DNA from 2 places in the Synechococcus sp. W4D4 genome. Region 2 is predicted to be linked to the other one. Evidence: riboswitches for the same ligand, from Rfam matches in the RefSeq annotation. Region 2 holds a riboswitch; the other holds the start of a gene.
What was found. Region 2 has a riboswitch for cobalamin ahead of ACLM42_RS07445 (HupE/UreJ family protein). Riboswitches for the same ligand answer to the same signal wherever they lie in the genome.
Positions count from the first base shown of each region.

Region 1: another riboswitch for cobalamin. It lies ahead of ACLM42_RS05205 (HupE/UreJ family protein); the one in region 2 lies ahead of ACLM42_RS07445 (HupE/UreJ family protein).

Region 1 covers NZ_CP180404.1:957,958-964,450, reverse strand. The annotation lists gene ACLM42_RS05220 (hypothetical protein) at 1-19, opposite strand, end outside; gene upp (uracil phosphoribosyltransferase) at 50-721, opposite strand; gene ACLM42_RS05210 (pentapeptide repeat-containing protein) at 888-1,313, shown strand; cobalamin riboswitch at 1,319-1,467, shown strand; gene ACLM42_RS05205 (HupE/UreJ family protein) at 1,491-2,081, shown strand; gene cobW (cobalamin biosynthesis protein CobW) at 2,084-3,151, shown strand; gene ACLM42_RS05195 (hypothetical protein) at 3,148-3,483, opposite strand; gene purS (phosphoribosylformylglycinamidine synthase subunit PurS) at 3,575-3,844, shown strand; gene purQ (phosphoribosylformylglycinamidine synthase subunit PurQ) at 3,848-4,501, shown strand; gene ACLM42_RS05180 (S66 peptidase family protein) at 4,498-5,499, shown strand; gene ACLM42_RS05175 (peroxiredoxin) at 5,529-6,119, opposite strand; gene ACLM42_RS05170 (hypothetical protein) at 6,274-6,493, shown strand, end outside.
Region 2 covers NZ_CP180404.1:1,337,895-1,344,387, reverse strand. The annotation lists gene ACLM42_RS07460 (lysylphosphatidylglycerol synthase domain-containing protein) at 1-446, shown strand, start outside; gene ACLM42_RS07455 (Fur family transcriptional regulator) at 468-941, shown strand; gene ACLM42_RS07450 (hypothetical protein) at 942-1,082, opposite strand; gene ACLM42_RS07445 (HupE/UreJ family protein) at 1,149-1,724, opposite strand; cobalamin riboswitch at 1,752-1,895, opposite strand; gene ACLM42_RS07440 (CobW family GTP-binding protein) at 1,896-3,026, opposite strand; gene ACLM42_RS07435 (hypothetical protein) at 3,088-3,600, opposite strand; gene ACLM42_RS07430 (metal ABC transporter substrate-binding protein) at 3,747-4,640, shown strand; gene ACLM42_RS07425 (hypothetical protein) at 4,683-5,663, shown strand; gene ACLM42_RS07420 (metal ABC transporter ATP-binding protein) at 5,713-6,405, shown strand; gene ACLM42_RS07415 (transcriptional repressor) at 6,402-6,493, opposite strand, start outside.

The DNA.
Region 1 (6,493 bases), 380 kb from region 2:
CGCCGTCTCGGTTGGACATAGCTGCAGGTCGAGGGTCTGAGGAGTGTGCTCAGCCTACGAAGCCTGACTGCGGCTTGCCATAGAGACGGTCGCCAGCGTCACCCAATCCGGGGAGAATTCGCTGTTGACCGTCCAACTCCGCATCGATGCAGCCGGTGTAGATGGTGAGATCGCTGTAGCGCTCCCCCAGGGTTTTCAGGCCCGGACTAGCCGCCAGGGCGGAGATCACGCGCACCCGTTGACCTGTGACGCCCTTGGTCTCCAGTTGCTCGAGCACATTCAGCAGGGTGCCGGCGGTTGCCACCATCGGATCAAAGACCAGCACGCCCGCGTTGGCTGGAATGGATTCGGGCAAGCCGTTGAAGTAACAACGGCACCGTCCATTGGCTTCATCCCGTTGCAGGCCCATGTGGGCCACCGACGCACTGGGGATCACTGTCTTCGCCCCGTCCCAGAGGCCAAGACCAGCACGCAGGACGGGAACGGCCAGGAGTGGAATCGAACCATCGACGATGGTTCCCTCTGTTTGGGCTAATGGCGTTTGCACCTGAACACGCTGGTAGGGGATCCAGTCGCGCATGGCTTCGTAGGTCAACCAGCGCCCCAATTCCGCCATGGCCGTGGCAAACAACGGCTGTGGCGTGTCCGCATCCCGCAGAAGGGTCAACCAGTGGCCAATGAGTGGATGGGGCGGCACCACCACCCGAAGGGTCTTGCTCATCGGTCGCGCTCCGGTATCCGCCTGCAATAACTTGAGCGCCCAAGCTAAAGCTGCAGTGCGGAACCTCGGAGCTCTTGCTCAGTCGCTCGTGGCCCGGTCGCTCACCGCCCTCGCCCTCTGCCTGGCTCTACTGCTGACGGCCGTTCTGCCTTCTCCCGCTCCGGCCATGGCGATCACAGCCCCGGAGCTTCGGAGTCAGCGCAGTGCCCAGGATCTGCAACCGGATATGCACGGCCGCAACTTGCAGCAGCAGGAGTTTTTGAAAGCTTCCATGGAAGGTTTCGACTTGAGCGAAACCGACCTGCGCGGTGCTGTGTTCAACACCGCCAATCTTCAAAAGGCGAACCTCTCCTCAGCGGATCTTGAAGACGTCGTCGCCTTCGCCACCCGCTTTGACAACGCTGATCTCAGTGGTGCTGTCTTTCGCAACGCCATGTTGATGAACAGCAAATTCACCGGTGCCGTCATCGAGGGAACGGACTTCACCGATGCGGTGCTGGATCTTCCTCAACAGAAGGCCCTTTGTGTCCGGGCCAGTGGTGTGAACCCGCGTACCGGAGTCGACACCCGCGAAAGCCTGGCCTGCCGTTAATCAGCGCTTAGGCTCTGGTCTCCGGTTCTTCGGGGGATCAGCCCGAAGAGGAAACGGGGAAAGTCCGGTGAAATTCCGGCGCTGTCCCGCAGCTGTGAAGAGTCCTGACCCCAGGACTCCAGTCAGAACGCCCGCCGGTTCCATCCAAATGACCCCTGGCGCGGACCAGTTCTCTTGATGTTGAAGCGTTTTGGGGCCGCTGCGCTCCTCTTGGCTCCCGTTCTTGCCTCGCCAGCACTGGCCCATCACCCGATGGAGTCCCTGGCTCTGGCACCGTCACCCGTCAGCGGCCTGCTGAGTGGTCTGGCCCACCCGCTGTTGGGGCCGGATCATCTGCTGTTCCTCATGGCCCTGGGTTTGGTTGGGCTACAGCGCTCCATGCGCTGGACCATGGCCTTGCTCGTGGTTGGTTTGTCCGCCAGTGCCCTGGGTCTTTGGCTTCCTGGATTGCCTGGAGCTGAGGCCCTCGTCTCGCTGTCCTTGGTGGTTGAAGGCTTGGTGATCGCAGGACGCTTACCGGCCTTGAGCTTGATCCCTGCTTTTGCTCTGCACGGTTACGTCCTCAGTGCTTCGGTCATCGGTTGGGAGTCCACCCCAATTGCCTTCTATCTGCTCGGCTTGCTTCTGAGCCAAGGCGCTCTTCTTGTGGTGTCCTTGGTGGCCATGCGCCGCGTCAGCCTTGAGATTCAGCCCACCGTTAGACAGTTGTTGGCTGGTGTGATGGTCGGCATTGGCGCTGCCTTCACCTGGACCGCCCTTCTGGCCTGACGATGACTGCGGCTCCTGCATCCCGCCTACCGGTCACCGTCGTGACCGGATTCCTTGGCGCTGGTAAATCCACGCTGCTGCGCCAACTGCTCGTCTCCAGTGGCCTCCGACTCGCCGTTCTGGTGAATGAGTTCGGTGAGGTCGGGATCGATGGCGACTTAATTCGGAGCTGCGGCTTTTGCCCCGAGGACGAGCTCGAGGGCCGTGTGGTCGAACTGGCCAATGGTTGTCTCTGCTGCACTGTTCAAGATGAGTTCCTGCCGGTGATGCAGCAGCTCCTTCAGCGGGCCGATCAGCTCGACGGAATCGTGGTTGAGACGAGCGGCTTGGCCTTACCTGTTCCGCTTGTCCAGGCCTTTCGCTGGCCCGAGATCCGCACCAGAACTCGGGTGACCGGTGTGGTGACGGTCGTCGATGGGGAGGCTCTCAGTGGCGGCAGCGTCGTTGCTGATCCCGCGGCCCTTGAAGCGCAACGTCAAGCGGATCCCAGCCTGGATCACCTCAGCGACATCAATGCGCTTTTTGAGGACCAACTCGAGGCCGCGGACCTCGTGCTGATGAGCCGGGCTGACTGCCTCAGTGACGAGGCCATTGGCGCCCTGCAAACGCGCTTGAGCGCCAAGCTCCGCAGCGGGGTCTCCGTCCTGCCCATGGCCCGTGGCAATGTTCCCGCCGCCCTGCTGATGGGACTGGATCGCCCGGAACACGAGGACCATCACCACGACCACGACCACGACCACGACCATGACCACGACCATCACGACCACACCCACGTGGCGATGGAGTCCATGGCTTTGGACTGGAAGGGATCGACCAGCAAGGCACAGCTGGAATTGCTTCTTCCGGCTGTGATCGCTGAGTACGGTCTGCTCAGGCTGAAGGGACGGGCTTGGCTGCCTGGAAAAAGCCACCCCCTCCAGATCCAGGCCGTGGGCCCACGGTTGGAGTGTTGGTTTGACACCAGCTCCCGCTTGGATCGGCCCGAGATCGACGGGCTGGAGCTGGTCGCCTTAGGCCTTTCCTTGGACAGCTCAAAGCTCAAGGAAAAGTTGAGCGCGGCCCTGTCCTAATCGAGGGGCAGGTCTCCCTTCGCACAGATTCCGTCCCAGCAGAGCGCCTGGTGGGACCTCCAGCTGGGTTGCACCAGGCGTCTGGTTCCTTGGGCTTCCTGGAGTTCGATCCGACCTCGTCCGTCATGGCGGAAGTCGAAGCGACGGCGACCCACCTGCAGCCACCAGTGCTCACCGAGCCGCTCGACGGTCATCGTGCAGGGAAGCCAGGCATTGGAATCGAGGCGGCATTCCAAGGGCACTGTGAACGGTTCACCGGCCTGGGCTGCGGTCTGACAGGCCAGGGCGGCACAGGCCGTCAGCAGCGAGGGCAGCGGATGCAGGTGGTTCATAGCGCCCCGTGGGACCACCACCAACCTGATCACGCAGAGGCTTGGCGACAGCCGGCCTGCCAAGATTTAACAAACCCCACCTAGAGCTCAGGTGCCCGTCTTCTCTGCCCGTGTGTTGGTCTCCCTGAGGCCCTCCGTGCTCGATCCCGCCGGTGAAGCCACCCGAGCCGCCGCATCACGCTTGGGTGTAGACGGCATTAGCAAGCTGCGGATTGGCAAAGCTGTCGAGGTGGAACTGACTGCCCCCGACGCCCAGACCGCACGTCAGCAGCTGGAGCTCTTGAGCGACCGGCTCTTGGCCAATCCTGTTATCGAGGACTGGAGCCTCGAGCTCAAGGACGACTCCAACGCAGGAGCCTGAGCAATGACCCTCGGCGTAGTCGTCTTTCCCGGGTCGAATTGTGACCGGGACGTTCAGTGGGCAGCCCAGGGCTGCCTCGGCATTGAGACCCGTTTCCTGTGGCATGAAGAGCGGGATCTGAGCGGACTCGATGCCGTTGTGATTCCCGGTGGCTTCAGTTATGGCGACTATCTCCGTTGTGGGGCCATCGCTCGCTTTGCCCCTGTGCTGGAGGAGGTCGTTGCTTTCGCGAACCGAGGCGGGCGCGTACTGGGGATCTGCAACGGCTTCCAGGTGCTGACGGAGATGGGATTGCTCCCTGGTGCCCTGACCCGAAACCAAAAACTGCACTTCATTTGTGAACCCACTGATTTGCGGGTTGAACCCGGCCAGTGCAGTTGGCTTCAGGGCTATACCAGCGGCGAAGTGGTGAACTTCCCCATCGCCCACGGTGAGGGCCGCTACCAGGCCGATCCTGATCAACTCAAGGTTCTGGAGGATCAGGGCCAAGTGGTCCTGCGGTACTGCCGCAATCCGAATGGTTCGATGGCTGATGTGGCAGGTCTGACCAATGCCAAGGGGAATGTGCTCGGTCTGATGCCTCACCCTGAGAGAGCCTGTGATCCCGCGACAGGTGGTGTGGATGGTCGTCGCTTGTTGGCCAGTTTGCTGGGATGACGCTCTGGGGCCGCCGTGAGCTGCTCCTTGGGGCGGTGACGGCGGCTGCCCCACTGGCTGCCCTCGCCGCCGGGGCGACGTTCCAGAACAGTCCTGCACCCCTGAAACAGGGGGCGCGCATCGCGGCGCTTGCGCCAGGCACCTGGCTTGAGCGGACGGATCCCATGCTTGAGGGACTGCGGCGGCGCTGCCAGCAAGAGGGCTGGGTGTTGTTAACGCCTCCTGAGTTAGGCGGTCAATGGCGATGGTTTTCGGCGACGGATCAGCAGCGGGCCTCGGCCCTTCGTCAGGCCTGGCTTGATCCCTCTATCGATGCCCTGTTCCTGGTCGGGGCCGGCTGGGGGAGTGCTCGCGTTCTCGAACAGGGTTGGTCGATCCCGCCTGGACCACGCTGGTGCGTTGGCTTCTCTGACTGTTCTGCCCTGCTTCTGGCTCAGCTGGCGGCTGGCAGTTTTGGGGCTATCCATGGCTGGTTTGGTGGCTCGGATCAGCAGTGGCGACGCCTTGCTGCCCTGTTAAAGGGGATGAACGTTCCGGCCTTGCATGGTCAAGGGCTGCGTCCCGGCTTGGTTCAGGGACCGTTGGTGGTGAGCAACCTCACCATCGCCACCAGTTTGATTGGGACGCCATGGCTGCCCTCGCTTCGGGGCACGATTCTGGTGTTCGAGGACACCGGTGAAGCTCCCTACCGGATCGATCGCCAGCTCACCCAATGGCGGACGTCCGGTCAGCTGGCTGGGGTGCGAGGTATCGGTCTTGGTCGCTTTAGCTGGGCCGAAGATGATGTGCTGCCAGGGGATTTCTCGATGGACGAGATCCTTGAGGAGCGTTTGGGGTCCTTGAGCATTCCCTTGGTGAAGGATCTGCCCGTCGGCCATGGACGGCCAAATATGGCCTTACCGCTGGGTGTTCAGGCGCGACTGGATGGGGGCAATGGTCAATTGAGTTTGGTGTCGGCGCACGAGCCAGTGCATCAGCACAAAAAAAGGGGCCGTTAGGCCCCTCAACCCTGCACTGAAGACAGGTGTCAGTTGACGGCGGCGAAGAACTCTTTGCTCTTCACGGGGTCGGGGTTCATGGTCTTCTCGCCAGGGGTCCAGTTGGCGGGGCAGACCTCGTCGGGGTGGTTGCGGATGTGCTGGAAGGCCTGCAGCAGGCGCAGGGTCTCATCAACGCTGCGGCCGACGGGGAGGTTGTTGATGGTGCTCTGCATGATCACACCATCGGGATCGATGATGAAGAGACCGCGCAGGGCCACGCCAGCATCCTCGTCAAGGACTTCATAGGAGCGAGCAATCTCCTTCTTCAGGTCCGCCACCAGTGGGTAGGCGATGTCGCCAAGACCACCGTTCTTACGGTCGGTCTGAACCCAGGCCAGGTGGGAGAACTGGCTGTCCACAGACACGCCCAGCACTTCACAGTTCCGGCTGGAAAAATCGCTGTAGCGGTCGGAGAAGGCGGTGATCTCCGTCGGGCAGACGAAGGTGAAGTCGAGGGGATAGAAGAACAGCACCACGTACTTGCCGCGGTACGAGGAGAGGGTCACCTCCTTGAATTCCTGATCGACCACTGCGGTGGCAGTGAAGTCAGGAGCTTGAAGACCGACGAGCCTCGACATAGTCAGTGAAATGAGTGGTTGAGACAGGCGCGGAAGTGCCGACATTCGGTTAACCCGAACCCGTATCGACTTCCAGTTGTCACCGCAACAATTTATCACGCTTCTCCAGGCCGCAGGTTGCCCCATAGGCTGAGGGCACTACTGAACAGCGCTAATGGCTTGGGATCCGTCGCTGCTGCGGAAATACAACACCACAGGGCATTTTCGGCTGCTCAATCAGCTCCGTGGTGAGTTGAAGGACCAACCGATCCAGCGTCCCCTGGCCACCAGTCGTCCCGAGGCCACTCGCCGCAATCCGGTCCGTCGCCGCTCTGAACCGGATCAGCACACCGCGTCCAGCCCTTCTGCGACCCCTGCGCCTGTCAGGAGCGCTC
Region 2 (6,493 bases):
GTTGGCTCAATCCCCTGCTGGAGCGTCTGGAGCGCCGCCGCGCCAAGGCGCTTGAAGTGGATCCTTCTGGCCTCACCCCAGGCAGCCTCCGCCTGCCGGGCTATCCCTGGTGGCCCCTGGCGGCTGAGCTGGTCTTTGTTCTATGCCGCTTTGGCGGTTTCGCCTGCTGCGTTCAAGCCTTCGACTTGGCCTTCCAGCTGGACTGGACGGGTTGGTTGGCGGGCTTTGCCCTGGCTTGGACCGCAGGTCTGGTGGTTCCCGCTGCTCCCGGAGGATTGGGGGTGTTTGAAGCGGTGTTGGTGCTTCGCTTGGCGGCTTCTGTTCCTGAGGCGCCGCTGTTGGCCGTGGCCCTGAGCTATCGCCTGGTCGTCTCGTTGGCGGATTTGCTGGTGGCCGCCGCCGCCCGCAGGGACCTGGCGGCACTTCGCAACAATGGGTATTGTTGAGAAGTGCCCTGAGAGAGCGTCGTGCCCGCTGGTCCTGTCTCCCAGGTGCAGGCCGATGCATTGCGCAGCTCCCTGCATGATCGCGGGCAGCGTCTGACGCCCCAGCGCCAACGGGTCTTGACTTTGTTTGAGCGCCTTGGGGAGGGCAGTCACCTCAGCGCTGAGGAGGTCCATCAGCGCCTGCTCAAGGCGGATGAACGGGTCTCACTGGCCACGGTCTATCGCACCTTGCGGCTGCTGAGCTCCATGGAGCTGTTGTGCGAATTGGAGCTGCCGGAAGGGGGCCGGCGCTTTGAACTGGCCAGCGATGAGGCCCACCGGGACCATCACCACCTGGTCTGCGCCCGCTGCGGCCACACCGAAGAATTCGAGAGCGAAGCGGTGCTGCAGGCTGGTGGAGAGGCCGCGGCTTTACACGGCTTTCAACTGCTGAATTGTGTGTTGAACGTGCGCGCTCTCTGCCCTAGCTGCGCTCAGCAGGAAGCCGAGGGATGACTAGCGCCGGTTGACGCGAACCGGGACGAGCGATGGCTGCATCAAACCACCGCCACCGTTGTCATCGTCGGAATCGGTGGCGAGCCAAAAGATCAGACCGACGAGCCCCAGAACGGTCGTGAGTGCAGCGAACTCGGCCATCCAGGGGGATGCGGTTCGACACACCATAACGGTGTTTTTCGCTTCTGCTGTCGCGGTTGCTGCAGCTCAGAGGGGAGCGATCGCCAGCAGGCCGCCAGCCAGCGCCAGCAGGCCTGCCCCAAGGCTGACCTGGCTGCGTTCAAACCGCTGGCTCAGCCAGGCGCTGGTACCAACCACAGCCACCGAGCTCAGCAGAGCACCGGCCCACCAGAGGGAGGTGCCGCTGGACTCCAGGCCGTGGAGCATCGCGTGGAGACCAAGGCCGCCAGCAACGGTGAGCGCCAGCACCTGGCGGCCGCAGCTGCCCCGCAGCACCAGGACCAAAACGGTGGCCACGGCGGAGACCGCCAGGGCTGCCAGCACTTCGGCTCCAGGCAGTTGGCCGCCGAAGCTGCCGAAGACCGAACCGATCAGGGCCCCAGCCAGGGCATAGATCAGCAGTTGGCGGCCGGCCTGGGCGGCGCAGAGGCCCACGGCCACCAGCATCAGCAGGTGGTCCAAGCCCAGCAGGGGATGCAGGGCTCCGCCCAACACTCCATGGTCGGCGGTTCCATGGGCTCCGGCTGGCAGCACCGACAGCAGGCTCAGGCCCAGTCCGGCGGCGGTGCTGGTCAGCAGCGATCGGGTCAGTTTCGAGGTCATGGCAGATCCGGTCCGCGCCGGTGCTGAGGTTGAAGGAGGAGGCGCGGCGAGCGTTCTGACTGGAGAGCGCGAGGCTCCCATCACAGCTGCGGGACAGTGCCGGATTCGCGCCGGACTTTCCTCGTTGCCTTCCTGGGCTGAGTCCAGGAAACCGCTGATCGGATTATCGCTTCAGGAGAAACCCTTGCCGGCATCTTTCGCGACGCAGGCCTGAAGTTGCTTGCGGATCTTGGCGTGGTCGAGGTTTTTGCCGATCACCACCAGTTGGTTTTTGCGGTCGCTGGGCTTGCTCCACTCGCTGTCATCGATGGAGAAGCGCTTGCCGGCCAGGTGAAAGACGTGTCGCTTGCTGCTCTCGTTGAACCAGAGGATTCCCTTAGCGCGGAACACCCCGGCGGGGAGCTGGTTATCGAGGAAGTTTTGGAATTTACGCAGCGAGAAGGGACCTTCGCTGCCAAAGGAAAGGGATGTGAATCCCTCGATGGCGAGGTGATCCGCGTGGGAGTGCTCGTGGGAATGGTCGTGGCTGTGATCGTGCTCGCAGTGACCGTGGTCGTGATCGCAGTTGCTGTGGTCATGGGCATGGCTGTGATCGTCGGCATGGTCGTGCTCATGCACGCAGTGGCCGTGGTCGTGGTCGCAGTCGTCGTGGTTTTGCTCCGCAGTGACCTTGTCGCTTTCGAACAGGCCCACGCTGAGCAGCAGCGGCAGGTTGACCTCGCCTTTCACCGAGCGCAGGATCCGGGCATCGGTTTTGATCTCCCGTAACTGGGCTTCCACCTCGTTGAGCCGCGCTTCGCTGACGAGGTCGCATTTGTTGAGCAGCAGGATGTCGCCGTAGACGACCTGGGCGCGGGCGACCTCCCCCTCGAGGATCTCGTCGCTGAAGTTTTCGGCATCGATCAACGTGATGATCGAGTCGAGCCGAGTCTGATCCCGTAGATCGCTGCCAAGGAAGGTCATGGCTACGGGCAGGGGATCCGCAAGCCCCGTGGTTTCCACCACCAGGTAGTCCACGGGATCTGGACGATCGAGGATGCGATAGACGGCCTCGAGCAGCTCACCATTGATGGAGCAGCAGATGCAGCCGTTGCTCAGTTCGACCATGTCCTCGCCGGTGGCGATGATCAGGTCGTTGTCGATGCCAATCTCCCCGAACTCATTGACCAGCACCGCCGTTTTGACGCCCTGCTGGTTGCTGAGAATGTGGTTGAGCAGCGTGGTTTTTCCCGCTCCAAGGAAGCCCGTGAGGATGGTTACGGGGAGCCCGCTGGGGGCCTGATCCATCAGGCTGCTGCTCATGGTGAAGGCTGCTTGCTGCGGCTTCGATCGGTCCCCTCAGTCTGGGACGTGGCCTGCAGCTTTAGAAGCCGCTCAAGCCGCAGGTCTCCCGATAGGTCTGCGCGATTGCTTGGTTCTTGGCTGAGCTGGTGAGGTCCTTGTAGGACTGGGCCGCGGCTTTGGCTCCAGTCCCATCCCCATCGGAGAAGGCATCGAGCATGGCGTTGATCACACCCAGTTCCTGTTGCTCGAGTACGAGATAGCGCGCTTGGGCGCTTTTGCAGGGGCCGTCCTGGAGGCTGGCCTGAATGCTTTGTAGGGCGTCGGTGTAACGCGTTGCGGTGGCTCGGATCTGCTGGATCAGAGCCTCATGGTCGTGGTCGTCTTCGGGATCAAAGCGTTCCGGAGCTAACGCAATGCCCTTCAACAGGTGGCCTTCGAGGGCTGTGATGGCGCCTTCGTTGTAGGCGAGGAGTTCTTTCTGTTGGAGGCTCATCGCCGTGGAGTCAGCGCTGGGTGATTGGCAGGCCGTCAGGGCCAAGAGGCCTGCGGCGATGAATCCGGCATGGGCTCCAGAACGTCTGAGGGATTGCATCAGCAGCGGAATGACAGGCCTTGTCCACAGCCTGATGACGGCGCAACGGCATGGCAACGAGACATCAAATCGCTGAGACTGAGAACTGTTATCATTCTTGGAAACGTGTATTGGTCTTGGTGCGCTGCTCTGCGCTTGTTGCCGGAATGAGTCTTGCCGCCGGTGTGACCGCTCTGGCCGTTCGTCCCGTCGCTGCTGTTCAGCAGATCCCTTCTGTGGTGGCGGCCAACGGAATTCTTTGCGACCTCGTTCGCGTCGTGGCTGGATCCACGGTCTCCGTCGCTTGCTTGGTCCCGGATGGAGCGGATCCCCACGACTACCGCTTGAGTGCCAGGGATCGCTCGAAGATTCAGTCGGCTTCGGTTGTGTTCCTCAATGGATACCGATTAAGCCCTGCGCTGGAGCGCATTGGGCAGCTGAAGCGGACGGTCAAGGTTGCTGAAGTCGCCGTGCCGTCCAGCCCATCTCGGGATCCACATGTTTGGCATAACCCTCTTCAGGCGGTAGCGATGGCGAAGGTGGTTGCCGTCCAGCTCAGGGGCAGCGTGTCTGGAGCGGCCCGTGCCTCGGTTGATGGCCGGCTCACGCGAGTTGCCTCTGTGCTGCAGCAATTGGATCGCTGGACTGCAGCTCAGTTCGCCACCGTTCCCAAGGCCCACCGAGTTGTTCTAACGGAGCATGATGCGCTCTCTTCTCTGGCCAGGCGCTACCAGGTTCGTTATGTGCCTTTGATGGAATCATTCTCATCCGGTGGGCCGCTTCGTCCCAGCAGTCTTCGCGAGATCTCTATGGCTGTGAAGGCATCAGGAACGAAGTATCTGTTTTCAGAATCAAGTGCAACGTCGAAAACGCTGCGTCGCATTAGTAAGACCTCGGGTGTCCCTGTCTATCGGAAGCATCTTGTCGTGGATGGAGTTGCAAAGCGGAAGACCTATGTCGGTACGTTTGTTTCCAATGTCTGTGCTCTGGTGAGTGCGCAAGGGGGGCGTTGCGACCGTGCGTCTGGTGATCAAATTGCATCTCGCTGGAGTGCAATTTAGTCGTCTTGCTGAATCCTTTTTCCTTTCGTTGAAACTTTTGCCATGGGCATGACGCATCTCTGCTCGTTCATCTCTCTTCTTAAGCGCCTTCCCTGGACGGCGAGCTGCATCCTGACCCTTTCGGCGCCCGCTTTTGCCCATGGCGGTCCCGGTGGTCAGGATCTAAAGCCTGGTGAGTTCAAGGCTTCTCCAATCATCACCATCGAAGGGCATGGTGGGCTCGAGAACAATGTGCAGGGACCACCGAGGCACTACGCCATCGATGGGCTCTACGGAACGGTTCTCGAGTGGGGGCTTGAGAACAAAGGCAGTTTTGCGATCGAAGCCGCCATTGGTCCTGCTTTTGTGTGGGGTGAGGCTGAACACTTCTATGGCCAAGTTCATGCCCATGGTTCCCATGAGGATGAAGGGCATGATGATGATCATGGTGAGGATGAGGCGGAATCATTTTCGTCGGCTAGCCCCTGGCGCCGGACTGATATCAAGGGTTATCTCTCCGCCCGGTATCAACCCACTGGGAATCTTTCGTTTCAGGCAACCTGGAAGCCCTATTACATCACCCGAACTCAGACGCAGGATGGTCTCGAAGATGAGTTGGGTTTAAGGAATGAGGTCCAGGTTGGTGCTCTCTATGCCTTTGGTGATGGTGATGTCAATTTCGCTTTGGGCGATGGCCTTGAAAGCGTTGTCGACGGCGTATTTGTTTCTGCCTACAACAACACGGGCTGGGACAGTGATGGGACGTACCTCGGTAATTACACCGACGCTTGGGCAGGCTTTGGGTTTAACTATGACCAGCTCAATGTGACCCTCTCGGGAGGCCCCCGCTTCTACACCCCTGGTCGCTACGCCAACCTTCCCCAGCGCACGGACTGGGGTGGTGAGATTGAGTTTGAATACCCCATCACGGACAATGTTGTTGCTTTCGCTCACTGGGAGGCGGTCTATAGCTCCGAGGGCGGCGAAGGTTGGGGAATTGGATTCCAGCATCACATCGGTACTGGAGTGACCCTTCGCTTTTAGGGGATTGCGCAGAGATCCGACTAGCTTGAGTTAGAGACGCTTGACCGGCTTGCTTCGCGTTCAAAATCTCTGCGTCCATCGCGGTCCGCAGCTTGTCCTGGAGGATGTCTCGTTCAACATCAAGCCTGGGTCATTGACGGCCTTGGTTGGGCCGAATGGGGCTGGTAAAAGCACTCTTTTGCATGCCCTTGAGGGGCAGTTGCCGGCATCGTCTGGCGTCATGGAGTTGGCTGGCTGTCCACTGACGCCCGCCTTGGCTCGACGTCAGATCGCCCTCATGCCGCAACGGGGAGCCATTGATTGGACCTTTCCGATCACGGTCCATGAATTGGTGGCCCTTGGCCGCTTGTTGGGTCGTCGTCCGGGCTGTTGCGATGTGGATGCGGTTTTGCAGCGGGTTGGCCTTGCAGGATTAGGGACCCGTCGATTGGATGAGCTGTCAGGCGGACAGCAGCAGCGGGCGCTTCTCGCCCGAACGCTGTTGCAGCCCGCCCAGCTCTTGCTTCTGGATGAACCCTGCGCGGCAATTGACCCCCCATCACGCACAAATTTGCTGCAGGTGATGCGTCAGCTGTGTGATTCAGGGTTGACGCTGCTTGTGAGTAGCCATGACTGGGGCAGTGATTTGGATTGCTACGACCAAGTTCTCGTTTTGGATTGCGCGCTTCTTGCCCAGGGTGCCCCCGAGACGGTCAGGAGCTCATTGGGTGATTTGAGAGTGGGGCATCAGTGCTGCGGTTAGTCCCGTTGGCGGGACTTGCACTGTTCGCACAGCCCAAAAAACTCGAGGGTATGAAACAGCAATTCGAAGCCATGTCTGTCAGCTGTGC